3 regions of the Pseudalkalibacillus berkeleyi genome follow, and region 2 is predicted to be linked to each of the others. Evidence: riboswitches for the same ligand, from Rfam matches in the RefSeq annotation. Region 2 holds a riboswitch; each other region holds the start of a gene.
What was found. Region 2 has a riboswitch for S-adenosylmethionine ahead of L2716_RS07125 (homocysteine S-methyltransferase family protein). Riboswitches for the same ligand answer to the same signal wherever they lie in the genome.
Positions count from the first base shown of each region.

Region 1: it holds a riboswitch for S-adenosylmethionine, as region 2 does, so the genes downstream of both, metX (homoserine O-acetyltransferase MetX) here and L2716_RS07125 (homocysteine S-methyltransferase family protein) in region 2, are expected to answer to the same signal.
Region 3: it holds a riboswitch for S-adenosylmethionine, as region 2 does, so the genes downstream of both, metK (methionine adenosyltransferase) here and L2716_RS07125 (homocysteine S-methyltransferase family protein) in region 2, are expected to answer to the same signal.

Region 1 covers NZ_JAKIJS010000001.1:512,392-522,741, reverse strand. Annotated here, with positions in the region: gene L2716_RS02810 (ABC transporter ATP-binding protein) at 1-336, shown strand, start outside; gene L2716_RS02805 (hypothetical protein) at 356-937, shown strand; gene L2716_RS18380 (GNAT family N-acetyltransferase) at 1,194-1,463, opposite strand; gene L2716_RS18375 (hypothetical protein) at 1,489-1,698, opposite strand; gene L2716_RS02795 (homoserine dehydrogenase) at 1,820-3,046, opposite strand; gene L2716_RS02790 (O-acetylhomoserine aminocarboxypropyltransferase/cysteine synthase family protein) at 3,168-4,487, opposite strand; gene metX (homoserine O-acetyltransferase MetX) at 4,512-5,555, opposite strand; SAM riboswitch class I at 5,641-5,753, opposite strand; gene L2716_RS02780 (arylamine N-acetyltransferase) at 5,917-6,762, opposite strand; gene L2716_RS02775 (SgrR family transcriptional regulator) at 6,857-8,578, opposite strand; gene L2716_RS02770 (MDR family MFS transporter) at 8,831-10,093, shown strand; gene L2716_RS02765 (sulfotransferase family 2 domain-containing protein) at 10,258-10,350, shown strand, end outside.
Region 2 covers NZ_JAKIJS010000001.1:1,335,560-1,345,909, reverse strand. Annotated here, with positions in the region: gene L2716_RS07150 (FMN-dependent NADH-azoreductase) at 1-603, shown strand, start outside; gene L2716_RS07145 (hypothetical protein) at 642-830, opposite strand; gene L2716_RS07140 (hypothetical protein) at 1,167-1,379, shown strand; gene L2716_RS07135 (SRPBCC family protein) at 1,370-1,639, shown strand; gene L2716_RS07130 (hypothetical protein) at 1,751-2,029, shown strand; SAM riboswitch class I at 2,089-2,196, shown strand; gene L2716_RS07125 (homocysteine S-methyltransferase family protein) at 2,419-3,489, shown strand; gene L2716_RS07120 (hypothetical protein) at 3,509-3,751, shown strand; gene L2716_RS07115 (hypothetical protein) at 4,038-4,406, shown strand; gene L2716_RS07110 (nucleotidyltransferase domain-containing protein) at 4,616-5,383, opposite strand; gene L2716_RS07105 (UvrD-helicase domain-containing protein) at 5,482-8,163, opposite strand; gene L2716_RS07100 (carboxypeptidase regulatory-like domain-containing protein) at 8,284-10,350, opposite strand, start outside.
Region 3 covers NZ_JAKIJS010000001.1:2,197,944-2,208,293, reverse strand. Annotated here, with positions in the region: gene L2716_RS11585 (hypothetical protein) at 1-128, shown strand, start outside; gene ytkD (RNA deprotection pyrophosphohydrolase) at 494-979, shown strand; gene L2716_RS11575 (ABC transporter permease) at 976-1,779, opposite strand; gene L2716_RS11570 (ABC transporter ATP-binding protein) at 1,757-2,530, opposite strand; gene L2716_RS11565 (ABC transporter substrate-binding protein) at 2,546-3,550, opposite strand; gene L2716_RS11560 (alpha/beta hydrolase family protein) at 3,640-4,431, shown strand; gene pckA (phosphoenolpyruvate carboxykinase (ATP)) at 4,525-6,108, opposite strand; SAM riboswitch class I at 6,434-6,522, shown strand; gene metK (methionine adenosyltransferase) at 6,734-7,927, shown strand; gene L2716_RS11545 (GntR family transcriptional regulator) at 8,100-8,771, shown strand; gene L2716_RS11540 (sterol desaturase family protein) at 8,788-9,408, shown strand; gene L2716_RS11535 (VOC family protein) at 9,713-10,081, shown strand; gene L2716_RS11530 (gamma carbonic anhydrase) at 10,071-10,350, opposite strand, start outside.

The DNA.
Region 1 (10,350 bases), 820 kb from region 2:
GAACGCGGAATTACACTCTCTGGTGGTCAACGCCAGCGGCTAGCTCTAGCTAGAGCAATTATTGGGAATCCTGAAATTTTAGTGTTAGATGAAGCAACATCATCCTTAGACCTAGAAACCGAGCGGAAGGTTCAAACAAACTTTGATCAAGTGAGAACAGGAAAAACGACGATCATCATAGCTCACCGACTCTCGACCGTACAAAACGCAGACATCATCTTCGTTATGGATAAAGGCCGGGTTGTTGAACAAGGTGCACACGATGAATTATTGAAAGGAAACACGATATACAAAAGCCTAGTATTCGCTGAAAAATCAACAATAACAAGTGCGTGACTCATGCGAGGTGATGAAAATGACTTTAGATTTTCTCAAGAAGGAAATATCGGTTGCAGCGAAAACTGTTTATTTTGATCAGAATGATTTTTTACGAGAGAAATCGAATGATCCTACCTTACTAAGAAAGACAATTACATTAATTGAAGCACACTTAAATTGTGATTCAGTAACTGAGGATAAACGTGATATGCTCGTTGGAACATTAGGGAACTTTTATCGAATCATTGGTGAACCAATACATGCAATCAAACTATTTAATTCTTGCCTCAATCAGTCCGTTAATCAAGCAAATCCCCATATAGAAATCGTCTCTCTTATCCGGCTTGGGGAAGCTTTGAAGTACAATAACCAACATCAGGACGCTCTCAATAGGTTTAATATCGCTCTAAAGAAATGTAGACTGAATCAAATTGACAAATATAAAGATTTTGTCCTTCAACATAAAGGTAAATGTCTCATGGAATTAAACCGATTAAATGAAGCTGAGCAATGTTTTGAAGCCGCTTTAAATCTGCGACTCAAAAAAGAAGATCCAACCTTAATTCATTCAACGAATTTGGCTATTGAGCTAGTAAGGTCCATAAACAAGGAGAAGTAAATAGTCTGCTCGGAATTACCTTTTAATGAACAAATAATGAAAAACTGACCTCAATCATCCAAATACACGGATCGATAGGTCAGTTTGTTACATTGTAAGGAGATTTTCAATTCGTTTATTTGAGAAAGCTTGGTTATCTAGAAAATTTCAGATTTATCTAGAAAAACACGAATTTATCTAGAAATATGAGAAATTATCTAGAAAAAGACGGAATTATCTAGAAAAACGCGATTTTATCTAGAAAACGCACGATCATCTAAACTTCGCGACAGTACCGCACAGATACATAGTGCTCTTCTTCCGTGTTACCATATCCAACGCACTCCGAGTCAGGTTGAAACCCTTTCGCCTCATAGAAAGGAATGCCTTTCGCGTTACCTTTCTGCACAGAAACCCACTGAAACTTTGCGCCAAACTTTACCTGCTGGTCAGTGATCGCCGCTAGCAGCTTAGTTCCAACTCCCTCGCCTCTACGGTTTGGATCCATGTACAAAACGTAAACTTCACCAGCATCCTCACCAGTCATACCGCCTCCACCGGCTCCAATGACATCATCTCTCTAGCGCTACAAAGTATCCGCCCCAATCTCTAGTAGACGTTGATACTTCACTCAATACTCGCTCCGGATTGTAAAATTCTTCTGTAATTCGATCCAAATATTCCTGCGTGTAAATGTCTTTATAGGTCGCTCTATTGCCTTCCGTACATACTTTCACAATTCCCTCAACATGTGTTGCCGTTGCTTTTTGTATCGTGATCATGATCTCTTTATCCCCTCTTCTATTAAAAAACTACATCCATTCATTTCACCACATACGTCTCATCTCCTTTTTAAAGTAAGAAAAAACTCATCTGATGATGAGTTTTCTCTATATAGAATGATTAAGCTGTGATCGATGCTTTCGTAAGTTCTGGAACGGTGCCTCCAGATATCTGGTATGCCTTCAGCTCTTTATACTCTAACTGTAATCGGTCAATTTCTGTTCGGGTAGTCCTCACCACTTTTACAGAATAGAGCTGACCGTTTTGTTGAATTCTTTGATCTAGAGAAACTTCACCTACTACTGGCACACTCGTTTGACTAATGAGAAGCCACGGATGAACAAGTGTGCGTTCACTTTTCTCCAACTGTACGTCCTTCGGCAATACCGGGTCTTGAATGGAGCTGAACACATTGACGAGATCCTCAACGACTGCACTAGCGGTTGGATACTTACCTGCTCCCGGACCTTGTAGCTTCAGCTCGCCGACTAAATCTCCATTAATGACGACTGCATTGTCTACACCATCTACAGCGTACAATTGGTGATCCGGTGTGACAACTTTCGGCTCGACGCCAATTTTCAACCTTCCATCCTCCCACTCAAGGGAAGCGATATGCTTCAAGCGAAATCCAAGCGATTCAGTCAGTTGAATATCTTCAAGCGTGATGTCCCGGATGCCTTTTTGCTTAATTTCTCCCCATTCCAGACGAATGCCATATAGCAATTCTGCCAAAATGACAATTTTAAAAAATGCATCAAAACCGTCCACGTCATTCGTGGGATCCGCCTCAGCATAACCCGCTTCCTTAGCACCATTGAGTGCATCAACAAATGACCTTTCTTTTTCACGAATTTCGCTTAAAATGTAGTTAGAAGTGCCATTCAAAATCGCCTCAATTTTCAACACTTGATTGACATGTAGGAGCTGCTTCAAGGTTCCAATGATCGGAATCCCTCCTGCAACAGCAGCCTCGAAGGAAACGTTGACATTATGCTCAGCGGCAAGTGCTTTCAACTCGAACCCTTTATGCGCAAACAGCTCTTTATTGGCTGTAACAACATGACATCCTTTTTCAATCGCTCTTCTTAAATAGGTGTATCCCGGTTCAACTCCGACGATCGCTTCTACTACAACATCCACGTCGTGAAGCGTAATAATCTCTTCAAAATCAGACGTTACAAGTACGCCATTTTCTACAACTCGCGGCTTCGTTTTATCCTGAATCAAGATCGCCACTACTTCCACTTCTCGCCCCAGTAGAGCCCGAAATCTTTCTTGCTGTTTTTCGATGATTTCATACACGCCACTGCCGACCGTTCCGAACCCGAGTAACGCAACATTCACTTTTCCCAACGTTTCCCCTCCTCTAATAAATCGCTAAATATCCAAGAACTGTGCTTAGTGTCATAAGAACAATGAAGCTCCGCACATCGATCAATGGAATTCTTTCTTTATTCATAAAATCTCAGCCTACCTCTTGTGTACTAAAGGAGGTCAATCCGGTTGCAACTTCGATCGCTTGTTCGAGATCCTCAATTAAATCCTCCACATTTTCTATGCCAACTGATAAACGGACAAGATCTTCAGTCACACCGGATTCCTTCAATTGCTGAGGTGATAATTGCTGATGCGTCGTACTTGCCGGATGTATAATCAAGCTCTTTGCATCACCAACATTGGCGACATGAGACCAAAGTGTAGCACTGTTAATGACTGCAGAACCCGCTTCTCCACCACCTTTTATTCCGAACACGACAATAGAGCCAGCGCCATTAGGTAGGTATTTTTTCGATAGCTCATAAGACGGGTGATCTTTGTTCTCTGGATACAACACCCACTCAACTGCAGGATGGTTCTGTAAGTACTCGGTAATTTTCCTCGCATTTGCCACATGCTCTTTAATTCGAACGTGTAACGTTTCTAGGCCGAGCGCGATTTGGAAGGCATTTTGTGCACTAATGGCGGCACCAGTATCCCGTAGAACTTGCACTCTCGCCTTCACGATGAACGCGGCTTCAGGGAGCGCTTCAGCAAAAACAATGCCGTTATAGCTTGGATCAGGTTCGGTAAAACCAGGGAACTTCGGTTGATTCCAATCAAATTTACCCGCGTCTACAATAATGCCACCAAGCGTTGTACCATTCCCACCGAGCCACTTCGTTGCCGAATGAATGACGATGTCTGCACCGAACTCAATCGGCCGAGTTAGAAACGGTGTCGCAAACGTGTTATCTACAATGAGTGGAATACCTGCTTCATGAGCAATTTTGGCAACCTCTTCAATATCAAGGACATGGAGGCCTGGATTTCCGATCGTCTCGGCAAAAATCGCCTTCGTCTTTGGTGTAATCGCTTTTCTGAAATTTTCAGGGTCAGTCGGGTCTACGAAATGCGTTTTAACGCCATGCTTTGGTAATGTCGTCGCAAACAAATTGTACGTTCCACCGTATAAAGTTGATGCTGAGACTACTTCATCTCCAGCCTCCGCAACATTAAAGATTGCAGTAGAAATGGCTGCCATTCCACTCGCAAGAGCAAGCGCGCCAATGCCTCCTTCGAGCTCAGCTACCCGCTCTTCAACCGCGGTAACCGTAGGATTGTGAATTCTTGAATAAATATAGCCTTCCTCTTTCAAACCGAATAAATCTGCAGCATGATCCGTATTCTCGAACTTATAAGCGTTCGATTGATAGATCGGTAATGCTCTCGCTCCTGTTACTGGATCTGGTTGTAACCCTCCATGTACACCTACGGTTTCAAGACGATACTTCTTTTGTTCACTCATTTCATTCACTCCTCGATTCGTTTTTTAAGCTTGCTTTTGGTGTGCGATCGTGTATAACTCTGCTAGTTTGCTTTTGACAATTAGACCCCATTTTTCAAATTCAACTAAAAATCCGTCATGACCAAAATCTGATTCAACTTCGTAAAATTGAGCATTTCCACCATGCTGTTGAATGGAGGATATGAATCCTCCTAGCGCATCTGGTGGATAAATAAGATCCCTCGTAAAACCAATCCCAATCATCGGTGCTTCGTAACCTTTAATGGCTTCTTCTATTCCACCTCTTCCCCTTCCAATATCATGAGTGTTCATCGCGTCAAGCAGTGTCATGTAACTGTTGGCGTCAAAACGATCGGTCAACTTGTCACCTTGATACGATAAATACGACACGACTTCGTAAGGTTCTCCCTCACTAACGCTCTTACGACGATCAAACCGATTGTTAAAAAGCAGATCTGATCGATAGGTGATCATGCCAATCATTCTGGCGATGCTCAACCCTTTTGTGCCACCATGTTGAATCGATTCTTTCGCGATGTGGTTGAAGGCAATGCCGTAGTCACTTAATGTCGGCGTAACCGCAATCGGTATGAGTAAATCCATGAAAGTGGGATACATTAAACCCCATTCCAAAACTTGCATACCACCAAGTGAACCACCGACGACTGCCTTCAATCGTTTGAATCCTAGGATTTTCAATGCAACAAACTGGACTTCCACAAGGTCACGTACGGTTAAAATTGGAAAGTCCTCACCATACGGCTCACCTTTTTCTGGATGAATAGTTGCTGCCCCTGTTGATCCATTGCATCCACCTAAGACGTTAAAAGTAATGACCTGATATTGATTGGTGTCGATGTATCCTCCTTTCTGAATCAAACCACGCCACCATCCAGGTTGTTCATCTGATCCTACTGTGACGTGATTACCCGTCAAAGCATGGCAGACAAGTATGGCCGGAGCATCAGGAGGACCGCACCGCTCGTAGACCAGTTCCACTTCTTCAAGCACTTCGCCTGATTCAAGTGTAAAGTTTGGAATTTGTACAGTTTCAGTTTGATAAGACATCATTTTGTCCCCCTTTTGCCTTAGAATCGAGAAACGCAAAAAGCCTCTCTGTAAAGACAGAGAGGCAAAATAAACACATTTGTCTCTCTCATCTTCCAAAGCGTATTGACGCTTTGCAGGATTTGGCACCATTTCAAACCTAAGTTTGACGGTTGCCGGGCTTCACAGGGCCAGTCCCTCAGCCACTCTTGATAAGAGCTTGCTATTGATGTTTCATTTTTAAATTATTTGAATCTTAGCACGGTGATTTTGAAGTGTCAACATTTAAATTTTCTTCATTTTCATCAAAATTGGTATCATCAAATATCTCAATCCTTGATTTAATTGTGTTTTTCGTAACGTTCTTCACTAGAGAATTTTTTTATTTCATCTGCTTTTCAAAAAGATCGACTCCAAGACTTTCAAGGACCCTGATTGCTTCAACAACCGGTAATTTCGGTAACTGGTATTCATCCTGAAGAACCTCTGTAATTTCTTTTTCAGATTGTAAAATTCTTTCATCCACCTCACCATTTTCATATCGGATCGAGAACGTGTTGTTAACGAGAGAGAGCGTGCGATTCTGGGATATCTGATAATGATGGCAGCGTAAATGAGATAGGAAAAAAGCCCCTGGTTGATTGGACTTTGTGATCGTCGGTTCAAATGCCTCGAAAGTCATTTTATGATCGGGATTGAAGTCCCAATCATCCTTCACAACTTTCCCATCTCGGTATCGGATAAATCGGTACGTTCCCTTATTGTCCGAGTCTGGTAAAATACGTATTTCTTCAATGTCATACGCAGTTAAATTATTCGTGTCTTTTTCAAAATTGACAGGCTTAAAAAATGGAGAAGCAGAACCAAAATCAAGGTACAACCGCTCACCATCCAACTCGATCATGATACCAATATGAGATTTACCTAACTCAACATGATACCCCTCATAACCTAGCGTTTTAAGTAGCTTCAAGGCATGTGAATTATTCGTATAACACGTGCCACCAAAATCGTAACGGAACATGTTCTCAACATACACATCGATCGGTGGAATATGAAATTTATTGATCTTGTAATCTCGTAAATACATAAGCTTGCTAATGTTTTCAAAGGGTACCGCATTCAAATGCGCTCGACAGAATTTTTCAAGAAATAACCTGGTTGGTAATTCTTGCTCAAGACCTAGCCGCTCAAGATAACGGTCTGCCCATACTGGTAATGTATTCATTCTCATCACACCTTCCTCATATTCCTATTTTATGGTGCCAACTGAATGAACTCGACCAACCAACGATTGAACCTTATTTAAGACTTTGGATGTATTATTGAATCCATAGCTTACGCAAATCAACGTTCCCGAATGAAACAAACTGGATATCCTGAATCATCGGATGAAATGTCCTACGTTTAACTGGATGAGTCAAGTACAGAAATAGGTTGTGAGCCCGTATGTAATTTTCAATTTGGCAAATCCATTCTTCGCGGTCGTCAGCGCGTTTTTCCCTTTTGAAGCATTCAAGCCATTGATCAATTTGTTCTAGATGTTCTACAGCCAAGAAGCGGCGAAAAGCTAGTGCCTCATTGTAAAATGCACCGAGAAAAGACAAGTGATAATCGTTAGATGCGACTTCTCCCATAAACATCATATCAGCCTGTTGCTCAATTTCTCGAGAGTAGAGTACATCTATTAGACAAGGCTTTATGACAATATGTACATTAAACTTTCGTGCTTGTTCAACGAACCATTCTCCTTCTTCTATAGCTTTAGGGTAATTTAGTGATATGAGCGTCAACGTCTCTCCTTGATAGCCACTTCTCTTCAGCAATGATTCCACTTTTGATAGATTCCTCACGCGTTGTTCAGAGTTCCAATGAAAATAACCTGAAGCCTCAATCGGTTCTTCTCTCTCTAACTCTCTATACATCTTTTTTATATCCAAAATGTGATACATCGCTTCTCTGAAACTAGCATCATCGACAACTGACCTTCGATTAAAATTAAAAGCAAGGAAACGGAAGCCAACCTCTACTTCTTCTTTTTCTTGGATGCCATTTTCTTCTTCCACACCTTCTACTTGAAAACTCACTTGGTTCACAGCTGGCGTCGGCACTTTCCAAAATTCTATATGATCGAGTAATGCCCTTTCTAAGAAATACTGATCAAATGCCTCTAATACGATTTTTTTATCTGAACGCTCTTTTAATTTGAATGGTCCTGTGCCAATCCACTCATTTTCATCAAACTCTACATCTTTAGGTAATACGGCTAGGTTATGTGCGCTTAAGTATCTTAAGAAAAAAGGATTAGATTCTTTCAGCTTAAACTGCACGATGAAAGAACTTAGACATTCAATCTGCTCAATATCCTTTATCAACCAATAAAATGGGGAGTCTTTCGTAAACCTCTCGAAAGTGTACTTCACATCTTCTGCTGTCATGATCTGTTGATGATGGAACCGTACACCTTTTCTCAAGTAGAAGCGCCAAGTCATGAAGTCTTCATCCACGACCCAATGATGTGCCAAGTGCGGTTTGATTTCATCCACATGTTTGTCATAAGACACAAGACAGTCACCAAACTGCTGAATCAAATAACTTTCAAACGTAATTGATGTTTTTGTTGGCTCTAAAGTTGTAAGTTCTCTTGTAACAATAGAACGAAGTACATCCTTGGACTCATTTTGAGATTGCAGTCCGAACAAGGTTTGAACTTCATTGGAAATGTTTGCGATCCAAGACCGCGGAATAGGTAGTTGGAGTAATTGCATCAATTCATCCATTTGCTCTTCTTTGACCAATTGACGAATCGTTTCGTCCAATTCATCTTGAAAAGATTTTTGAAAGATAATTTGAGAAGGATTGCCTCTACCTCGTCCAGGTATGTATCGAAAATAGCCTGCTTCTTCAAATTTTTTAAGTTTTCTCTTTACATTTTTCTGTGTGCAGAACCAAGTTTGTTCAATATCACTGAGCTTGAAAGTTGCGGTATGCTCCTTTTCCCGAGGATACAGAAAAGCTCTTAATTCATAATAAGATAAGTCCATTATCATCTTCCTCCCGTATTAGAAAAGCGCAAGCACCCTGCTAGGGTCACTGACGACCGACTGGGAGGCTATTACCGCCACAGCAGGTCTAAAGTGAACCAAATGGCTGGGTGCTGGAGTTAGACATTACATCTATGCGTTCAGATTTTCTACTATACTTCCTTTCAAAAAAAGGGGACATTTTCAAATGCATTATACCCTTTTTATCCCCTTTTATAAAATGCAAAATAATGACAAAGGAAGGTGACCTCTATGCTGAAAGAATTACACCCAAATATTAGAATACGGATTTATACATCCTTCTTAAGTCGAGTGATCGGCTCGATGATTTTCCCATTCATGGCGATCTATTTTACGAATGCGTTAAATGCCTTCTGGGCTGGAACTTTACTGATGCTTAACGTGCTCGTCCAGTTTATTGCTGGTCTTTATGGGGGATACCTTGCTGATATTTTAGGTCGGAAAAAGCTGATGGTGCTTGGTGAATGGATGAAAGTGATCGGGTTCATCGGAATGATCCTCGCTAACTCACCCTGGTACACATCTCCTTGGCTGACATTTGCTATGATGACAATCATCAGTGTCGCATCTGGACTCGTCAATCCTGCTGCCGAAGCGATGTTGATTGACGTCAGCACGAAAGAAACACGCGCCTTCATGTACGCTGTCAATTATTGGGCTGTGAACATGTCGATCATGATTGGATTGATTGTCGGAGGTTGGTTTTACAAAACCCATTTCTTTGAACTGTTGCTCGCGTTGTTCGTCATGTCACTCATTACCTTATGGATGACAGCGACATTGATTACAGAAACATACATACCACAAGGATCAACAACAAAGCCATATGGAATCAAACCAATTTTACAAAGTTATAAAACGGTTATAACAGACATCCCCTTTGTCCTGTTTATTCTTGGTGGGATTGCAGTGTTAGCGATTGAATTCCAACGAAACAACTTCATTGCGGTCCGCTTGGAAGACGAGATCATCCCAAAGTCATTCACTTTCTTTGGCGCGTTCGATCTATCCATTGATGGCATTAAATTACTCAGCTTGTTGACGGTTGAAAACACAATTATCATCGTCTTGTTCACTGGAGTGGTTGCCAAATGGATCCGCAATAAACCCGAACAGCCGATTATGTATGCTGGATTCATCTTATTCGGATTAGGGTATGCCATTCTTGCGTTTTCAAATAACTTCTTAATACTATCTCTTGCTGTCGTTGTTTTATCAGTCGGCGAGTTGATGTACGTTCCGACGAGGCAGTCGATCTTGGCAGATATTGTAGATGACTCCAGGCGCGGAGCTTACATGGCATTTAACGGATTTGTTTTTCAGATTGGAAAAATGTTCGGTGCACTCGGAATTATCGTCGGAGAAGCAATCGGTGGAATCGGTATGGGAATCTTGTATGTTGTATTCGCTCTGCTAGGCGTTGGGTTTGCTCGCCTTGCAATCCAAATGCGCGAAACGAAAGGAACAATCGTAGCAAAAGAAAGCACTATGTGAGTGAGGATGAACATACCCCCATTCTTAGAAAAGCTGACGCAAACCTCCATGGTTTATGTCAGCTTTTTTACTTGAAATGTTGAATATTGTCTACACGTATAATTTAGGTTGGACATATTATGTAAAATACGAGCAGTTGGACAAACCCTTTGGAGGTAGATAGAATGTCAGAAAGTAATCCAAACCGACACATCATTGCGAGAAAATTAATTACGCCACCGATTCCACTTTTTGCGAAAAATTTTCCGATCATATTT
Region 2 (10,350 bases):
AAATCGGTTGAAGAGTCCCTTGGTTTAGCAGTTGGAGAGGAATTTATTCAAGCATATAGAGAGGAAAACCCTGAGGATGAGATCATCCGATTAGACTTATATGACTATGACATCCCGTATATTGATACAGATGTATTTAACGGTTGGGGAAAGCTTCAACAAGGTCAAGAGTTTGATTTATTAAGCCCAGACGAACAAGATAAAGTAAGAAGAATCAATGTCCTTACTGAACAGTTCAAGAACGCAGATAAATATGTGTTTGTAACTCCGCTTTGGAATTTTAGCGTACCTCCGAAGATGAAGGCATACATTGATACGGTTTCTATTGCAGGATCAACATTCAAATATACAGAAAATGGACCTGTTGGGTTATTAGAAGGTAAGAAAGCCTTGCACATTCAAGCACGTGGAGGCATTTATTCAGAAGGACCAGCAGCAGATCTAGAAATGGGAGATCGCTATATTAAAGCAGTTATGGGATTCCTAGGGGTTACTGACACTGATTCCATCATTATTGAAGGACACGCATTTATGCCTGACAAACTTGAAGAAATCAAAGGTGCGGCTTTAGAAAAAGCGAAATCTTACGCAAGTCAATTTTAAATGAACAAAAGGTTAAGCCCATCTGGCTTAACCTTTTGTTATTCATCATGTGGTCTGTATGGTACTTGGTCTAATGGAATCACCATAGAATAATCATAATTTGACCGCTTAGACGACACGGATCCATTTTGATAATCCATAACCGAATCGTTTAATTTATCTTCATTTTTTACATTTTCAAATGTTGGATCTTGGCTATATGGAATGCCTTCCTTATGGTTATACATTTGTTCTATCTCCTCCAAATGAATAATGGGAATACCTGTTAATATTCAACGCAAAAAGCCCACTTCCCTTTATAAATTATGGAGATTATATATAATTTATTCTACTGTTGCGTTCTCTTGTGGAACTTTCGCTTCCTCTCGGGGAACTTCCGCTCTCACTTGTGGAACTTTTACGATGACTCGGGGAACTTCGGCTCTCTCTTGGGGAACTCAGTACTTTATTACTACCACTCTCAGCATATTTAAATTGGAATGTTGTAATAGTCAACACTATACGTTACCTTATAGTCACATGTTACCTATTGGTCACATTCATAATATGGAGGAGATTAATTTATGAAAGATTTTACGGTAGAAATGAGTATTCCGGTATCTGCAGGGAAATTATATAATTCCATTCATACACAAAATGGCGTAAGGAATTGGTGGACTAATTTTGCAAACATCAGTGATGAAGTCGGAGGAATTTCAGAATTTAATTTTCCAAAGGCTGGTTTCTATGTTGTAACGAGAAACTTAAACAAAACGAGGTTGTTGAATTGGATGTAATTGCATCCAAGCATCCCGAGTCAAGTGGGTTTGACAATCTTGAGGATTGGGTCGGCACTACCATACAGTTTCATATAGAACCTTTAATTGAGGGTGAATGTAAATTACACTTTACACACAAAGGTTTAACACAAGCTCTTGAATGTTTTGATGCTTGTAATAACGGGTGGATTCATTACTTAAATAGCTTAAAGGATTACGCAGTGGATCAAGAAGGTGAACCATATACTGATAATTCTGAGGACAATATCATTCGTTAACGCTACGTTTAGGTCATCAAAGGAGATACTGCAATAATTGCAGTATCTTTTTCTTTATCCTATCAAGGAACGTGTTATGATTAAATAAATTTACGATTAGGGTGATTAGCGGTGCCTCAATTTTTATTTGAAGTTACGGATCTAGAAACATTGGAAAAAGAGTCCGATGATCAGCAATTCATAAATAAAGTTGCGACAGTAGATGCTGAAGTAATCGATAAACAAACAGGAAACACGATTTGCAAAGGGAGCTTTGAGGTGAAATACAACCAGGATGGTGTTTATCCATCCGTGAAAATGATTAACTCGATAGATGCACCCAAATATATAAAAACCGAGCTTCTCTTTCGCTCTAAGCGGTATATTAAACGAATGAGACGCTGGTTATAATAAAATTCAAAAAATTGTTGACAATGAAAACTACACTGTATAAAATGTAAAACAATTAAAACTTATCCAGAGCGACGGAGGGAACTGGCCCTGCGATGTCCAGCAACCTGCATGTTATGTAAGGTGCTAACTCCAGCAAAATGGGTATCCATTTTGGTAGATAAGGTGATGATATGATTTTGCCTAAACGTCTTCCAAATTGGGGAAGGCTTTTTTATTTTGTGTCTAAGTGTATAGGATGAATATTGCTGACTAGACACACTAGAGGCGATTTTCAACTCAATGTAATACAGAGAGTTGAAATCGTCTCTTTTTTACTTCCTCAATAAGTAATTCAATAATTGAAAAGTGCGAACAATCCTTAACAAACGAATGGAGGAATAGGAGTAATGAGTGTACACAACCAACAAAAACGTAGTTTATCTAATCGATTAGCAGAAGGTCCGGTAGTATGCGGTGAAGGCTACTTATTTGAACTAGAGCGGCGAGGCTACTTACAAGCAGGTTCGTTTGTACCGGAAGTCGCTTTAGAAAACACACAAGCGTTAGAGCAAGCGTACAGAGACTTCATGAATGCTGGATCGGATGTCATCGTCGCATTTACGTACAATGCCCATAGAGAAAAAATGAGGATCATTGGTAAGGAAAATCTTGTTGAAAAGCTAAGCAGACAAGCCATCCGATCGGCAAAAAAAGTAGCAATCGAGCACCCTGAAGAAGATGCGCTCGTAGCGGGTAATATTTCAAATACGAACATATTTGACCCTGAAGACGCGCAATCGAAAATTGAAGTACGGGCAATGTTTGCAGAAATGGTAGAGTGGTGTGTAGATGAAGGTGTGGACTTCATCATTGGCGAAACGTTCTACTACCATGAAGAAGCATTGATTGCTCTTGAAGAAATCATTAAAGGTGGTCTAGAGGCTGTGATTACGCATGGTCTCATGGCTGAAGGCGTTCTACGTGATGGGTATACTGTTGAGGACTCATGTAGAATTTTAAAAGAGCAAGGAGCGCTCGTAGTCGGTATGAATTGCTTTAGAGGCATACATACCATGCATCCTTATGTTGAAAAGATTCGTTCGAGTGTAAGTGGTCATATCGCTGCACTACCATTGCCGTACCGAACAACAGAGGAAAATCCGACATTCTTTAACCTACCTGATCAAGGATGTACATGTTCTATACCAACTGAAACCACATTTCCAACCTCATTAGATCCGTTATACCATAATCGATATGAACTTGCTGAATGGGCGAGGAAAGCTCATTTTGAAACAGGTGTGCAATTCATTGGATTGTGTTGTGGCGCTTCACCAGCAATGATTCGAGAAGTATCAGAAGCAGTTGGTAAAGTAGCACCAAATTCTAAATATTCACCTAACATGGAAAAACATTTCTTATTCGGTCAGGATGAAACGTTAAAGCAGCATAACCTTGAATATAGAACGAAGGCATAGGAGGGGAGTATCACTAAACGTGAAATCCGGTGGCTATATCAATGAAGACCAAGTAGCATGTTCAATCTACTTGGTCTTCATTTTGTATAAATGGATGGAGGTGATACTCAGAGCGTTACTTCTCTTAGAGAAGCGGTTTTTTGTATCCAATCAACTGAGAGACGAACGAACGTTCTTGCGCGTGGCTGTACCTGAACTTTTAAGGTCTATTGGGGTTCCAGTAGGCAATTCTTTTATTACTAATACAACCACAATCAAATAGAATTAAGTGAATTCTTCATCGCACATTTGATAAAATTTTAATTAAATTAAAAAAATTCCAACACTTTATACATTTAAAACGTTATACATACGAATGGCATTTGAACAGTGTACTTCTATTTATGGAGTGAGGTTTTACAGTTGATTGAAGAACTTTACAAAAAACACAAGATGGAACTAACGAAATTTGGAAAATCATTAGCTGCAAATGAAAAGGAGGCAGAGGACTTGGAAAGATCCATTTTGCTAAGAAAATAATTTGCAAGAATGAACTCATTCACACGTTAGTGAACAAAAGTAAAGAGGCAAATATTCCATTTATATGTTATGAGGGCAAACTCATTGTCATTGATGGAGAATATAAATTAACGTCAACAGAAGTTGAATTTGCTAATGAAAGTATCACGATTATAAATAATGGAGTTTTAGATCTGGCAAGTAATGTTGAACCAAAAGAACTTTATAATAAAATTAAGGACATTCATAATTTTGGTGTCATTAATAGTAATGATAAACAATCAGGTGTGATTCAGTCTAAAATGAAAACGAACAAAGGTATTGTCGGTAATGCTGAAATCGATGATGAAGAGGATCTTATAGATAATGATCAATCTAATCAAAATGTAATTGCGAACATGAATTATTTAAAACTCTAAAAAATTCAATTCTGTCTCACTATCGGGAGTATACTTTGGTAGTGAGACGAATATTTGTTTCATACACATTGATTCCTATAATAGATATTATGTCTACTAACTTTTAGTAATAAAGGTAGGGGCTACAAACAAATTGCAGCCCCTATTGTCCGTCGACATTAAATTACCTACATTAATGACAATACTTTGCCAACATTATTTAATAACCATTATTTAATAACAGAGCTTTCTTCCATCAATGCAGTTAAAGCCTTTTCAATATAACTATATACTTCTTCTGCAATCCCAAGAAACTCTTCAACATCTACATTACTATCCAAGTAACACGCATACAGATAGTCAACTAAAGCTGAATCAATATTGCAATAATCTGATATGGCACTCTTCATCTTAGTAATGTCATCTTGCCAAACCCCTGTATCTTCTAAAACCAAAGTGTATAATGCACGAATTAATCTTTTTGAGTAACCTTTGATATATCTAGATTTCAGTGTCTCATCATTGGCATTAGATAGAAAACCGCGCACGCGATCCACTGCCTCTTGAGTGTCTGAATTCAAGTCTAATATGAACTCAGGTGAAATAAGAATAGGCGGTACTTCTTCGCCAATATCAGTACCATGTATACAAACACAGATTATCTTGATCCAAAATCCCCATTCATTGGGCTTACTTCTTACATCATCAAGTGAACAAATAACCGTATCAACCTTAGTTACTAATCGATATTTTTGTAAAATCTGGTCCTTCAGACATGATACTCTATCATAATCTATATCTTCTGGTCTTTCGCATACTATTGTAAAATCTGCATCAGACTTAAATGGCTTAGCAGTACCTTTAGGAATTGAGCCACACATATAAATACTGTGAACCTTCCCACTGAACTCTGAAAGCAAGCAAGCTGTATACTCCTCTACAAAACTCTTGTACTCACTCTGAATATTGATCTCCTTTATAACCTTCTCCAAAACCATATTTTTACCACTCTTTTCAACAATGTTTTATTTAATAACCTGGAACCATTTGTACCAACTAGGAAATTAAGTGGATTTTCTAAATCATTCGTTACTGTTTAATAACTTACTTCTCGAACTCTCCGTTCCATTGTTCCTTTGCACAATGGGCATTCTTTTGTATCTATTTGTTTTTCTTCTGGATTTAATCTCTTCCAGGCATTACAAGTGTCCTGTGTACAATCCCATACCAATAACGATTCTTTGGTTTTAGCTTTCTTATTGGTTATCCTTTTGTTCTGAGAATGAGTTGGTTGCTTTGTTGGATCCTTAAATACGTCCATAATGAATCGGGAAACGCGTGTAGTTTGCTCCCGGTACATTTTCGGTGAGCTAATACATATTTCCTCTTCGGCTCTTGTGATGGCTACATAAGCAAGCCTACGCTCGCTCTCTATAGCTGTTTTCAAAATTTGTGTATCTTTCTTTACCACCATATCCTTTCGAGTGTCGGCATCTAACGACGATCGATGAGGAAGTATGTTTTCTGAAGCACCGATTAAGTATACGACAGGAAACTCTAAACCTTTTGATTTATGAATCGTCATTAATTTCAGGACATCTGCATTCGGATCCTTACGCAGTTGTTCCATTTCTTTATTTTTCATAATGATTTCATTTACAAATTGGAGGAAATCAACAATACTCTTAAATGGTTTAGCTGCTGACTCAATTTCCGATAAAGTATCTAATATCATTTCTTTCTGCATGGTGAGATGCTTTCGTTCATCCGCTTCTAAATATTTATCATAGAATGTTCTTATCTTTTTTACCGCTTGTAAAGGATCTTTTCCTTTAAGACTTTGTATAGCTCGAATTCGTTCGTTAATTTGTTTTTTCTGGTACCCTTTTAGATTAGGTAAATCCATTACGTGCGAGAGGAGATGATCGGAGGGATCAGCAAATTCCCTTGTCATAATAAAGTCCGTTGCTTTCTCTCGATTTAAATAAAGCGTTGGCAATACTCCTCTAACCGCTTCTATGTCTTTCGGATTTACGATCAATCTTAAATAATCTAAAACGGGCTTTACAATTGATTGCTCGTAGAACGTGTTTGAATCTCCGAACGTCACAAAGGGAACGTCTTTTAATACCAATTGATCGAAAATCGCGCGACTATTACTGTGTGACCGAAATAATACTGCATAGTCCCTATATGAACGAACGCCCTGCTCCGCCTCTTTCATTATCCTTTCAACGATATTGATCGCTTCACTATTTACATCATCAGGCCTAATAAAAAACGGTGGAAGTCCATTCTCTTCGGCAACTTGTAAGGTCTTTTTATACCGCTTTTGGTTAACCGATATTAGTTTATTGGCCAATCCAACAATAGCAGAAGTTGAACGATAATTAATGTCTAGATGATAAACTGTTGTTCCTGGAAAATCATCACCAAAATTAAGGATAATCGATGAATCTGCCCCATTGAACTCATAGATTGTTTGATCGTCGTCACCTACAACAAATAAATTGTTTTGAGGCTTTGCAATCATTTTAATTAGTTCATATTGAATTGGATTCGTATCTTGCCATTCATCACAAAGGACATAAGAAAATTGATTTTGAACCCTATCTAATAGAGAATCATGATCCTTTAGAAGAAAATAAGAATCAAGCAAGATATCATCAAAGTCCATCCATTGGCCTTCTCTTTTTCTTGTTTCATATCTCTTTAAGATTTCTTTCACTTCTTTTTCAATAGGCGTTTTTTCTGGCAAGTCCCCCACTGTCATCATATTGTTTTTGTAATCAGACAATATCGCTAATAGAGATTCAGGTTCATAATCATCCTTTAAACCCATATCTCTCATAATTACTTTGATATATATATGCTTTTGTTTGTCATTACTTAAGATTCTTCTCTGTTCCCCTTGGTTTCTTAACATTCTGAGAAAAATAGAATGATAGGTGCCCATCGTTAAGTCTCTGGTAATCTTATTCGTTATACCTGGCAGTTTAGCTAGTCTTTCTTTCATTTCATTAGCTGCTTTCTTTGTGAATGTTAACAATAAGATTTGCTTTGGATTCACACCGTATAAAGAAAGCAAATAGCCGGCGCGTGAGGTTAATACCCTTGTCTTACCACTCCCTGCTCCAGCTAAAACGAGTGCAGCGCGTTCAAAATGTCTTGTGGCTTCCAGTTGTGGTTTATTTAGCTTAATACCAGTATTTTCGAGCGCACGAAAATAATAAGCATCTTCTTCCTCTTCCCTCACCAATTCAATAGTCGTTTCAGTACTTGCTAACTCAGCTTTTTCAATGACCTTTCGAGTTGCGCCTGTGGGAAAGTGAGCTTCTGAGACATCGGTATCTTCTATCTCTCGTTTAGGATCACGAAGTACTTCAGCCCACTGTTCAATCATTTTTTGAGCCATTGAACGGTTATATTCTTGATCATCGTTATCCGCAATATCTTTAACTAATGAATAATGAGTTGGTGATACCTGAATGTTTTTAAAGGATAGACTACTTATTGCTTTTAATGAATATTGACGTACTTGAGCTTTTTCACTTCTTAAATTATGTATTAAAGATTTATAAGCCGTAGCACTTGCTTGATTATACGACCGTGAAAGTTTTCTGATTGCAGATGCTGCCAATCTTTTATCTTGATCCTTACCTTCTTTTAAATATTCTAATAGATAAGGAATAGCGTTTTTGTCATTTGTTTCTCCTAATTCGAAAGGAGACATCGATGAGAAGTCCATCATCATTCCCCATTTTGCATTTTTCATCATTCTATCATGTTTTTAGTAAAGACACCCTTAGGTAACGTTCATTTTTTAAATTTATAACAGAAAAAATACCAGCCCTATTTCTCGAGCTGGTATTAGATCCTTCTTTAGTCATTCATTTCCCTAAACTCTAATTAGTGTAATCTGAGTGAGATCAAATAAGATGAATCTTTTCGTATTGACCCCTCCTACTGCTTCTACGTAAGAGAATGTTGCACAAGTTTCGTCATCGTTCTTTTCAACTAAAGTGAATATGGTTGGTAATGTGCCATTATTTAAACTGATGACCTTTCCTCCACTGACGATGTAGAATTGTTGTGCACCCGGGTAGGATGGCTCGCGTTTTAAAGCCACCAGTGATATCAATAAGAGTAGCTCCTCTTCATCACGTAATTCAACTAGAGTGGAATAAGGATCATATCCGGATATTGTAGCACGTAATTCATATGAACCAGCAGGTGTACCTAGGAATGAAAATACACCTTCTGCATTTGTTGTAACTTCGTCGATTAGCTCATCATTCCTTGTCAAGAGTTGAATGAACACGTCTGAAAGGGGAAGGCCAGTTGTGCTGTCTGATACTTGACCCACGATGTCTCCATTGGCTCCTGGCTTCAAATTAAAATCAACGCCAGTCTTTTCTTCACCATTTGTAAGTGATAATTTGATATTTTCTTCTAAATAACCGTCAGCATCAGCGGATACCGAATATTGACCAGCATTTAAATTGCCGATGAAATAGGTTCCGTCAGTATTTGTGCTCGTGTTTCCAACTACAGTCCCATCTACATTAAATACAGAAACGGCTGCATCTTTTAGCGGACCGTTGCCTGAACTGATAACTGTACCTGAAACAGTTGCAGGATTCGGTAACAATGCAAAATTCTCAATATTTGTATCGTTTACAATTAATGTTGATAATCTAGCCGCAGCTCCATACCCTTGTGCAGTAGCCCTCAACGTGTATGTTCCATCACTTAACGCTGGTATTGTATACGCGCCTTCGATATTGGTTAAAGCTACAGCAACGGGTCGATCCAAAAGATCATACGCCTCTACTATTGCGCCTACAATTGGTATACCAGTACTTGCATCCGTAACAATACCTGTAAACTGGCTTGGTAAAGCAACTAAATTGTAAATTAATCGGGTAGGCTCACCAGGGTCAGCGGTGAAGCTGGTGATCTCACTTCTATAATCACGATTAATTGCAGCCATACTGTATTTTCCGGGTTGAAGTCCCTCATATAGAATTTCACCTTTTAAATCGGTTTGCATTTCAGCAACTACCGTACCGTTTTGAGAAGCAATTCTTAAAAGTGTGTTCGGAAGTGGCTCATCACTTTCGCTATTCCGTACTGTACAAGCTACACTTGCAGTCTTTCTTATTAATTGAAGATCAGCAAATGTCGTCATGTTTGGTTCTACTGCAATCGTAGTTGAATCATTACCGTACACACGATGCGTTGCGACAATTGTATAGTTGCCACTTGTTACATCTGTAAAACGATAATTCCCTTGTGCATCTGTGATTGTCGACGCCACCACTGGCCCAGACGTACTAATCAATCGTAATTCTACATTTGTCCTTGCTAAGAACGAACCTGTTTCAGCATCCGTGACGACCCCTTCTACGTTCCCTGGTGAAAACGCTAAGTTTAGATTCGTAACTGTAGACTCCCCTGACTTAATATCTGCACTGAGTGATTGCTGTTCATAACCAGGACTATTGATGAGCATCGTATAAATGCCTAAGGCTAAATCAAATACTGCGTACCCACCATCGCTTTGAGTCAATACAGTTGTAACCACGGATCTCTTCGAATCCATAATTTGTATTGTTGCGCCAGCGATTGGATTACCATTAGGGTCTGTTATGACGCCAACAAGATTGCTTGTTTCTGGTGATATTGCAAGTAGTGCTTCTGCTATTGCGCCGTTCTCAATGATTGCTGATTGTGTAGCGTTCGTGTAGTTTGGAGCGGCTGCGGAAATCACTACGAGACCTTCTTCTAGATTTTCCACTTTTAAAGAACCATCTTGATCTGTAATACCAGAAGTAATTGGAATTCCTGTGTCATTATAAACATCTGTAATAACACCTGGCAACGGAATACTCGTGGGATTCTCTATAACCTGCACAGAAAGTGTCCCACCTTGTGGTGTTAATAATAGATCCAGTTCAGACAC
Region 3 (10,350 bases), 860 kb from region 2:
AACTTGATGAAGAGAATTATCAATTAAATCAAGAAAACCAATCTGATTTATATGGGAATTATTTCATTCAAGTGTCATTTACTATGGACAATGATCGATGGAAAATTCAATCTGCTGAAGTGAAGTAACCTGAAATGTCACTATAGGAAGAGTGAGTTGACTTTTTCTGTTTAACTTATGCTCCTACATATCTTGATGTGTAGGACTATTGCTTAAATGGGAAAAGTCTTCCTTTGCTTTTTATAAGCTATCATTAGTTCCTTTTTATTCAATGGAATCCCTCTAATGGTTTTCAACTGTATTTTTTATATCGTTCATGTAAAATAGAGGCAGAAGCTTTTTCCTAATCGCTAAGAAATAAGAGCTCCACAACCTAGTCACTCGCTTTAGAGTTAATGTCAGACTGCAACGATTGCCGTTCATCAGGATATCAGGTGACTTAAAGGTTTTTTTGCGTATTTCTAAAGGACAGAGATAAATTGGAGTTTTGCTAATGAGTTGTTTTACTTTTGAAGATTATTATCATAATGAAGTGGAGTTATCTTTTACTGATCATCCATATTCCTCCTCACCTAAGCACGTATGGATTATTTGTCGGTTCAAAGGGCAATGGTTGCTTACTGAGCATCCGAGAAGAGGAATTGAATTTCCTGGAGGGAAAGTAGAAGAAGGAGAGACAGCTGAAATAGCTGCTGTTAGGGAAGTCTATGAAGAAACAGGAGCAACAGTGGACGAACTTTATTACCTAGGACAGTATCGTGTGAATGGTAAGGGCGGTACAATCATCAAGAATGTATATTTTGCAACAATTGAAAAGATAAGTTTAAAGGCCCATTACTTTGAAACTAATGGACCTTTACTTAAGAAGAATCTCCCTGCTTCGATTAAGAATGATCATAAATACAGTTTTATGATGAAAGACCAAGTACTAGAACGAAGTTTAGCGTACATGTTGAAAGAGGGAATTACTCAGTTTTAACGTTTCCGTAATTTCCTTTCGAGCATCCCAACTCCTGTGTACATGAAGGTTGCTAAGACTGCAATGACCAACAGACTCAGCAGGACGAGTGTGAAATTGAACACTTGAAACCCGTAGATAATCAAGTACCCTAAACCTTCTTTAGATACTAGGAATTCCCCAACAATCACACCTACCCAAGACAAACCGACATTCACTTTCAGTGTTGAAATGATTGTCGGTATTGCTGCAGGGAATGTAACCTCTCTAAACACTTGGCTTTTATTACCTCCAAATGTTTCAACTACTTTAATATAATTCTGATCTGTTTCATGAAAAGCAGCGTACACAACTAAGGTAGTAATAATAAAGGAAATTAACACGCCCATCGCGATGATTGATACATAACCCGGTCCAAGTGCAACAATGAGAATTGGACCTAAAGCCACTTTAGGCATCGCATTTAATACAACAAGGTAAGGATCAGAAACTTTAGAGATAAACGGAACCCACCATAGAATGGCGGCAACTGCTGTACCTAATAGGGTAGCAATTATAAAACTTGCCAGTGTTTCCCCGGTTGTAACTGCAACGTGAATAAGGAGTGAACCGTCTTCTAATTTGTTGATGAGAAGGGTCAATATCTTACTTGGGGAACTAAAGAGCAATGGATTGATCCAAGCTTGTATTGAAGCCAATTCCCAAATGGTGATAAAGAGAACAAACAGGAAGAACTGTGTAAAGAAAACGGATCGTCGTGTTTTCTTTTCCTTGTAAATATACCGCTCGTAAGCCTCTTCAATTTTCGTGATCAAGTTCATTCAACTCCTCCCAGATTGTCTGGAAGATGTGCTTGAAATCTGGATGATTTCGAACGTGTAAGGGTTCTATTTTTCGTAAATGTTCTGGGACTGTGTGGATTGATTTTATTTTACCTGGATTGGCAGATAGGACGACTACACGGTCAGACATTGCAATAGATTCCCCAATGTCATGCGTAACGAGCACCGCAGTTTTGTGATGTTCTTTCAATGTTTTGAATACTAGATTTTCAAGCTTAAGTTTCGTCTGATAATCTAATGCTGAGAAAGGTTCATCTAGCAAAAGAAGAACAGGTTGTGTCGCTAGTGTTCTCACGAGAGCAATGCGCTGTCTCATCCCCCCAGAAAGCTCACGAGGATATTTAGAACGCGTATGACTTAGGTTTAACTGATCAAGTAAATCGAGCGTGAATGTCGTGCTCATGTCATCTAATTTATGTTGTATCTTCAACCCAAGCAAAATGTTTTCTTCAATCGTACGCCAAGGAAAAAGGTAATCTTGCTGAAACATATATCCTATTTGATGTTGAGCGTTTTGCACATATTCATTATTCACTTTAATAGAACCTACTGTTGGTTTTAGTAAACCTGCTATTAATGATAATAATGTAGTTTTCCCGCAGCCACTTGGTCCGAGGAGGGAAACGAACTCTCCCTCTTCAACCTCAAGTGTAATATCTTCAAGTGCGTTTGTGATAGATGTTGGGGAGAAGTAAGCATGAGTGAGTCGATCGATTGTTAAGAAAGACAACTGGATCTCCTCCTCTTACTGGGCAACTTTTTCAGCGATTTCAGTGTTGACTAGAATGTCATGGTCAACTTGTTTAGGCAGTTCTCCTGCTTCATCCATAATGGTTTGAAGGTTATTCCATTCTTCTATATCCAGGATCGGATTCGTTGCATAACTGTGCTGTTCTTTGTATCGTTGAGTTACTGTTTCAATTAAATCGATTGGCGTATCATCAAAGTAAGGAGCGATTACTTCAGCTATTTCTTTTGCAGAGTGGCTATCGACCCATTGCTGAGCTTTGTATAGTCCACGTGTGAATCGTTCAATGACATCTTCATTTTCGTTCAGATAGCTTTGCTTTGTCATGAAAGTAGTATAAGGAATTTTTCCTGATTCTTTACCAAATGAAGCAACGATGTGTCCGATTCCTTCTTGTTCAAACAAGCTTGCAGTTGGTTCAAACAATTGTACATAGTCTCCTGTGCCTGAAGCGAATGAATTGGCGATATTAGCGAACTCTATATTTTGAATAAGATTGAGATCTTTATGAGGATCAATACCATGTTTTCTTAGACCGAATTCACCTGCCATTTGTGGCATTCCGCCTTTTCGCTGACCTAGGAAAGTGCTACCTTTCAATTGGTCCCATGCGAAAGTCTCCGGCTTTTCTCGTGCGACAAGGAAGGTGCCATCGGTTTGTGTTAATTGAGCAAAGTTGATGACTGGATCGTTCGTTCCTTGAGCGTATACATAAATTGTTGTCTCAGAACCGACAAGTGCAATATCAGCTCCATTTGATAACAAGGTGGTCATGGTTTTGTCTCCGCCCCAAGTTGTCGTAAGGTCAATCTCAATCCCTTCTTCTTCAAAAAAACCTTTTTCAATGGCAACGTATTGAGGTGCATAGAAAATGGATCGTGTAACCTCTGCAACTCTTACTTTATCATTGGAAGAATTATTGGAGCATCCTGCTGCGATGATCGTCACAGCTAGCAATATAGTAACAGCTCCTACAATATGCCGTCTTATCTTATTAAACATAAATTTCCCTCCACAAAACTATAGTCGAAATAGTGTATGAGCGGACTCAAAAATGTGTGTTCGCCTAATTTTTGACGAGAGGTGTAACTATGTATGAATCCAACCAAATTGAACATATGCAACGCTTTCCATCTCCACATCCTCACATAAAACTGTTTGTGGTTTCCTATCGAAGTGATGGTCTTCTCGTAAAAGGACTGTTAGCAGTTCCCGATCATGAAGATGAGTTACCAGGACTGTTGTATTTGAGAGGTGGTATTAAACAAGTAGGGAAGGTAAGAATTTCTAGAGTGATCCAGTTTGCTTCAAGAGGTTTTGTCGTCTTTGCTCCGCACTATCGAGGAAATGAAGGCGGAGAGGGGTTTGAGGACTTCTGTGGTGAAGATCGTAATGATGCCTTTTCAGCCCTCCAAGTACTAGAGAGTTTGTCTTGTACGGACTCGGGAGATCTACATGTCTTTGGCTTTTCAAGAGGAGGACCGATGGCTTTGTTTACGGCAGCTCAATTTCCTCATATGATTCAATCTGTTGTCGTATGGGGAGGGGTAACCGATATGAAGCTTACGTATGAAGAACGACATAGCTTACGTAAGATGATGAAGCGTGTCGTTGGAGGATCTGTCTATAAATATCCTGAACGGTATGAATGGCGTACACCACTAACAGAAGTGTCGAAATTTAAGGCGCCAGTCTTAATTATTCATGGTGTTTACGATGAAAATGTATCGATTAAGCATGCGTATTTGCTTGAAGAGGAGTTGAAGTCGAACGATCGATCATACGAAACGTGGTACATACAAGACGATCATCACTTCAATCCAGAGAAAAAGCGACAAGTCACTCACGATCTTTGCGATTGGATGAAAAATCAGAAGGAGTAGAGGTCGAAGGAGCTAGACAAATCACATGCCCCCTCATGTACGGAATACAATTAAAAAAGGAGCGACCATTATGGTCACCCCTTTTTGCTTATGTTATACAGTTGGTCCTGCGTTTTTAATGTCACTGCTTACATTTTCGAATTTGTTGAAGTTTTCTTTGAACTTCAATGCAAGTTCCTTCGCTTTTGCATCGTAAGCCTCTTGGTCTGCCCAAGTTTTCTTAGGTTGTAAAACTTCACCAGGTACGCCTGGGCACTGAGTTGGTATGTTTAGTCCGAAGATCGGATCCTTTACTGTCTCAGTTGAGCGTAATTCTCCTTCAAGTGCAGCTTGAACCATTGCACGTGTATATGGAAGGTTCATTCGCTTACCTACGCCATACTCTCCACCAGACCAGCCAGTGTTTACGAGATAAACGTCCACATCGTGTTGTTCTATTTTCTCACCAAGCATTTTAGCGTAACGTTCAGCATGCAAAGGTAAAAATGGAGAACCGAAGCAAGTAGAGAACGTCGCTTGTGGTGATGTTACGCCACGCTCTGTTCCAGCAAGTTTACTTGTGTAGCCAGATAGGAAGTGATACATGGCTTGTTCTTTAGTTAGCTTACTGATTGGAGGCAATACGCCGAATGCATCAGCAGTCAAGAAGATGATCGTGTTCGGGTTTCCTGCAACACTTGGCGTGATGACATTCGGAATGGCATCAATCGGATATGCCGCACGCGTATTTTCAGTCAATGTCGTGTTGTCATAATCAACTTCGCGCGTTTCTTTATCGGATACGACGTTCTCAAGAACAGTTCCGAATTTAATAGCATTCCAGATTTGTGGTTCTTTTTCTGCAGAAAGGTTGATACATTTTGCGTAGCATCCACCTTCAATATTAAAGACACCGTTATTTGCCCAACCGTGTTCATCATCACCAATAAGTCGGCGATTAGGGTCAGCGGATAGTGTCGTCTTCCCAGTACCACTTAGTCCGAAAAACAAAGCAACATCGCCTTCTTGCCCTACATTTGCTGAACAGTGCATAGAAAGGATATCTTGTTCTGGCAGGATGTAGTTCATGACAGAAAAGATGGATTTCTTAATTTCTCCAGCATATTCAGTACCACCGATGAGTACGATCCGTTTTTCAAATGAGATAATAATAAACGTTTCAGAATTCGTTCCATCTACTTCAGGATCTGCAAGAAATCCTGGTGCAGAAATAACTTGAAATTGCGGTGTAAAGCCATTTAAATCGCTTTCATTTGGGCGGATGAAAAGCTGACGAGCAAAAAGATTGTGCCAAGCATATTCATTAATGACTTGAAGTGGTAATTGATAAGCTTTGTCCGCACCAGCGAAACCTTCAAATACGAAAGTTTCTTCTTTTTCATCTAAGTATTTAAGTACTTTTCTATATAAGTTATTGAATTTCTCTTCTTCAATTGGCTGGTTGACCGATCCCCAGTCAATCTTGTCTTTCACAGAAGGTTCCATTACGATATATTTATCTTTAGGTGAACGACCTGTGTATTTTCCTGTTTCAACTTGTAATGCACCTGTTGATGAAAGGACACCTTCGCCACGTGAGATTGCTTTTTCAACTAAAGTCGGAGTTGCTAAATTCTTTTGAGTTGTAGATTTACTTATAAGTTCATCGGTAAGTGAAGTAAATTGTGCCGTATTCATGTAAACCCATCCTTTACAACATAATATTGTTTAAATCATTATACATCCTATTCGTCTGAATTAGTATAACATATTTATTTTAATAATGTATACTATATTTCCGTTTTTGTGACGAATCAAACCTTAGTTTACGATTAAATAGGCGCAGTTGTTGACCTTAACTTCATTTCGTAGTTTACATTTCAATTTATTGCACATAGTACATGTAAGCTTAACTTTAATTTCCAAACAAAAAAACAACTTTATTCATTAACAGAGCTATTTAATAAGTGTACTTTCGTTGACAACCCCCGCGTACTGCGATATTATATTGCGAGAACGGCTACTCTTATTCCGAGTAGGTGGAGGGACAGGCCCAATGAAACCCAGCAACCGACACCATAGGTGAGAAGGTGCTAACCTGAAAAATAAGAGGGTGAAAGGTTTACAACGAACCACCTTTCCTCTACAAGGGAAAGGTTTTTTTTCGTCTATAATATGAATCCTTTCTTAGGTACAAGTGCAGAGGTGAAAATGAAAAAGTATTTTGCTTTAAGTTTTCATCTGATTGATGGCACTTTTTTCGTACGGAATGAGTACCGTATCAATTATCAGCGATATTGGTTATCGCCGAGGAGGTTCCGTAATGTCAACTAGCAGACGTCTTTTTACTTCTGAATCGGTCACAGAAGGTCATCCAGACAAAATTTGTGATCAAATCTCAGATGCAATTCTAGACGAAATTCTATCAAGTGATCCGAACGCTCGGGTTGCGTGTGAAACATCTGTTAATACTGGTCTTGTACTTGTTGCAGGTGAAATTACTACTTCTACTTATGTAGACATTCCTAAAATTGTTCGTGAAACAGTTAAAGGTATTGGCTATACACGAGCAAAATATGGATTTGATTATGAGACATGTGCAGTTCTTACATCTATTGATGAGCAGTCGGCAGACATTGCTCAAGGTGTCGACAAAGCTCTTGAAGCTAGAGAAGGCACGATGTCTGATGAGGAAATTGATGCAATTGGGGCAGGAGATCAAGGTTTAATGTTTGGTTACGCTTGTAATGAAACATCAGAACTGATGCCATTGCCTATTTCACTTTCTCATAAGTTAAGCCGCCGTTTGGCAGATGTAAGAAAGAATGAAGTCGTCCCTTACCTCCGTCCAGATGGAAAAACGCAAGTAACCGTAGAATATGACGAAAACAATCAACCTGTTCGAGTTGATACGGTTGTCATCTCAACACAACATCATCCAGAGGTTACACTTGAGCAGATCAAGCGTGACTTGAAGGAGCATGTCATCAATCCAGTTGTACCTACTGAATTGATTGATGAAGATACAAAATATTTCATTAACCCAACTGGTCGCTTTGTAATCGGTGGACCACAAGGTGACGCTGGTTTAACAGGACGTAAGATTATCGTAGATACTTACGGTGGATATGCACGTCATGGTGGGGGAGCGTTTTCTGGTAAGGATCCTACAAAAGTAGACCGCTCTGCTGCATATGCTGCACGTTACGTTGCGAAGAACATTGTTGCTGCTGGACTTGCTGACAAATGTGAAGTTCAACTCGCTTATGCAATAGGTGTAGCGCAACCTGTATCGATCTCAATTGATACATTTGAGACGGGAACAGTTTCTGAAGAAAAGCTTGTTGAGCTGGTTCGTGCGAATTTCGATCTTCGTCCAGCTGGTATTATTAATATGCTTGATCTTCGCCGTCCAATTTATAAGCAAACTGCAGCATACGGTCACTTCGGACGTACGGACATTGAACTCCCATGGGAGCGAACAGATAAAGCAGAAATTTTGAAAAACAACGCATAGTAACATGATGTGTGAAATGAACCCTAAACGATTGTGGTCGTTTAGGGTTTTTTGTTGTTGGAAAAAGTTTGAGTATTTAATTATCAGAAAATTGTTGCATTTGTGACGTTAGATAGAATAGACTGGTATTACCAGAATAAAAAGTGGTATTACCATAAAGTAGGTGTGAACAATGAGAACAACTGACCGAATTGAAAAAATTATCATCGAAAGAGTGATGAACGGAGGATATGCCTGCAATACATTAGTACCTTCAGAACGAGAATTAGCTGCTCATTTTGAAGTTGGAAGACCTGTGATCCGAGAAGTACTACAACGACTAGAACGCGATGGTTGGATAACGATTCGTAAAGGACAAAGGGCGGTCGTCAATGATTACTGGAGACAAGGAAATTTAATGACACTTGTCCATTATTTAGAGCAAGAGGCAGATATGCCAGATGCTTTTATTGTTCATCTTTTAGAATTGAGAAGGGCATTACTACCAGCATATGTGCACGGGGCAGTAGAAACAAATTCGATGCAAGTGGTTTCTCTGTTGACGGAAATGGATCAGTTAGCAGATGAAGCGTCAGCTTTTGCTGAATTTGATTGGAAGCTCCAACGAGGATTAGCCGCAGCCTCCTCCAATCCGATATACTTATTGATCCTAAACAGCTTCCAAAGGTTATATATTAAAATGGCAACATTATATTTTGAAGAGCAACCGTACCGAGAAGTTTCCATGAGCTATTACCGAGACTTAATTGGAGCAGCAGTTGCAAACAATCCAGATCAAGCTAAGCAACTCGCTGAACGGATGATGGATCAAAGTATCGAGATGTGGAAACAAAGGAATCATTAAAAAATAGGAGGTTCACATGAGCAAAGTGTATCGAGATTTCTTCCTCTTTCCTGATATTTTCATTTTGTCGTGTCTAATTGCTGCTAACATGACTGTAATTATCCTATTTGGTAAAGGAGGATGGATCGCCATATCTTTCGCAATTGGATTAATCGCGTTTTCTTTAAGTGAATATATGACACATCGATTTCTCTTCCATTTAAAAACACCTCAGAATCCATTCCTTCTCAAGATGTTGAAACGACTACATTATGATCATCATTCAGATCCAGATGACTTACATCTACTCTTTCTTCCTTTGTGGTACAGTATCCCGAACATGATCGTTTGGTCAGCACTTTTTTATATCATTTCAGGAAATTTATTTTACACATTAGCTTTCATGTGCGGTTTGAAAGTGATGCTTTTCTTTTACGAATGGAAGCATTACGTTGCGCATAGACCGATTAAACCGAGAACGAAATTCGGAGTTTGGATGAAAAAGATTCACATCCTCCACCATTATAAAAATGAAAATTATTGGTATGGCGTCTCAAATCCAGTTGGCGATTACCTATTCGGAACGATGAAGGAGGAAAAGACCGTCGAGACGAGTAAGACGGCAAGAGATTTAGAGAAACGAACATTTGATATGTAAATAACAGGCTGGCTCGTATAGTCAGCTGTTTTTTTGTGTAGAGCGAGAAAATGATGGGATGTTCGATAAAAATAGAGTTTTGATCGATAAAGTTGGAGTTTTGATCGATAAAATTGGAGTTTTGCACGATAAAATTGGAGTTTTGCACGATAAATTCCGAGTTTTGCACGATAAGTGGAAAAATCAGTCCATCCCTCATATACAGACGGGCTCTCTCTATCCTTAATTATTATCATAAAAAATGATAGGATGATAAAATGGTGAAAGTGGGTATAAAAGAATAGTAGATAAGGAGGGATGAGTCATGTATAAACAGATCCATCATGTTTCATTAGAAGTGAAGAAGCTGAAGCGGGCTAGGTCTTTTTATGAAAAGGTGTTGAGGTTTGAAGTTAGTGAAGAAAGACCTGACTTTGACTTTGAGGGTATTTGGTACAACCTTGGGGGTACTCAGCTACACTTAATTGTAAATTCATCTCTCAATGAAGATGCAATGCCTACTTTAAATAGTAGAAGTGCTCATTTTGCGATTCGAGTGGATTCCGTTCAGGAATTAATCGATCGCCTCGAAAAAGCTGGGTGCACCTATTTAGATAAACCAGCCAGTAAAACCGGCTGGCATCAAGTGTTCGTACAAGATCCTGATGGAAATATTATTGAATTTAACGCTTAAGCGTTTTGTAATATTGACCGCGCTCAACATATTCAGTTCGGACGCGTTCCATCTCTTGTAGATCATTTTCATTGATGTTTCTAACGACCTTTGCGGGACGTCCAAACGCTAAGGTGTTCGGGGGAATTTTTTTGCCAGGTGGAACGAGACTACCTGCTCCGATAAATGCACCTTCACCAATTTCAGCACCGTCTAATATGAGTGAGCCCATTCCAATAAGTGCATTTTTCCGTATGGTACAGCTATGTAAGGTAACTTGGTGACCGACT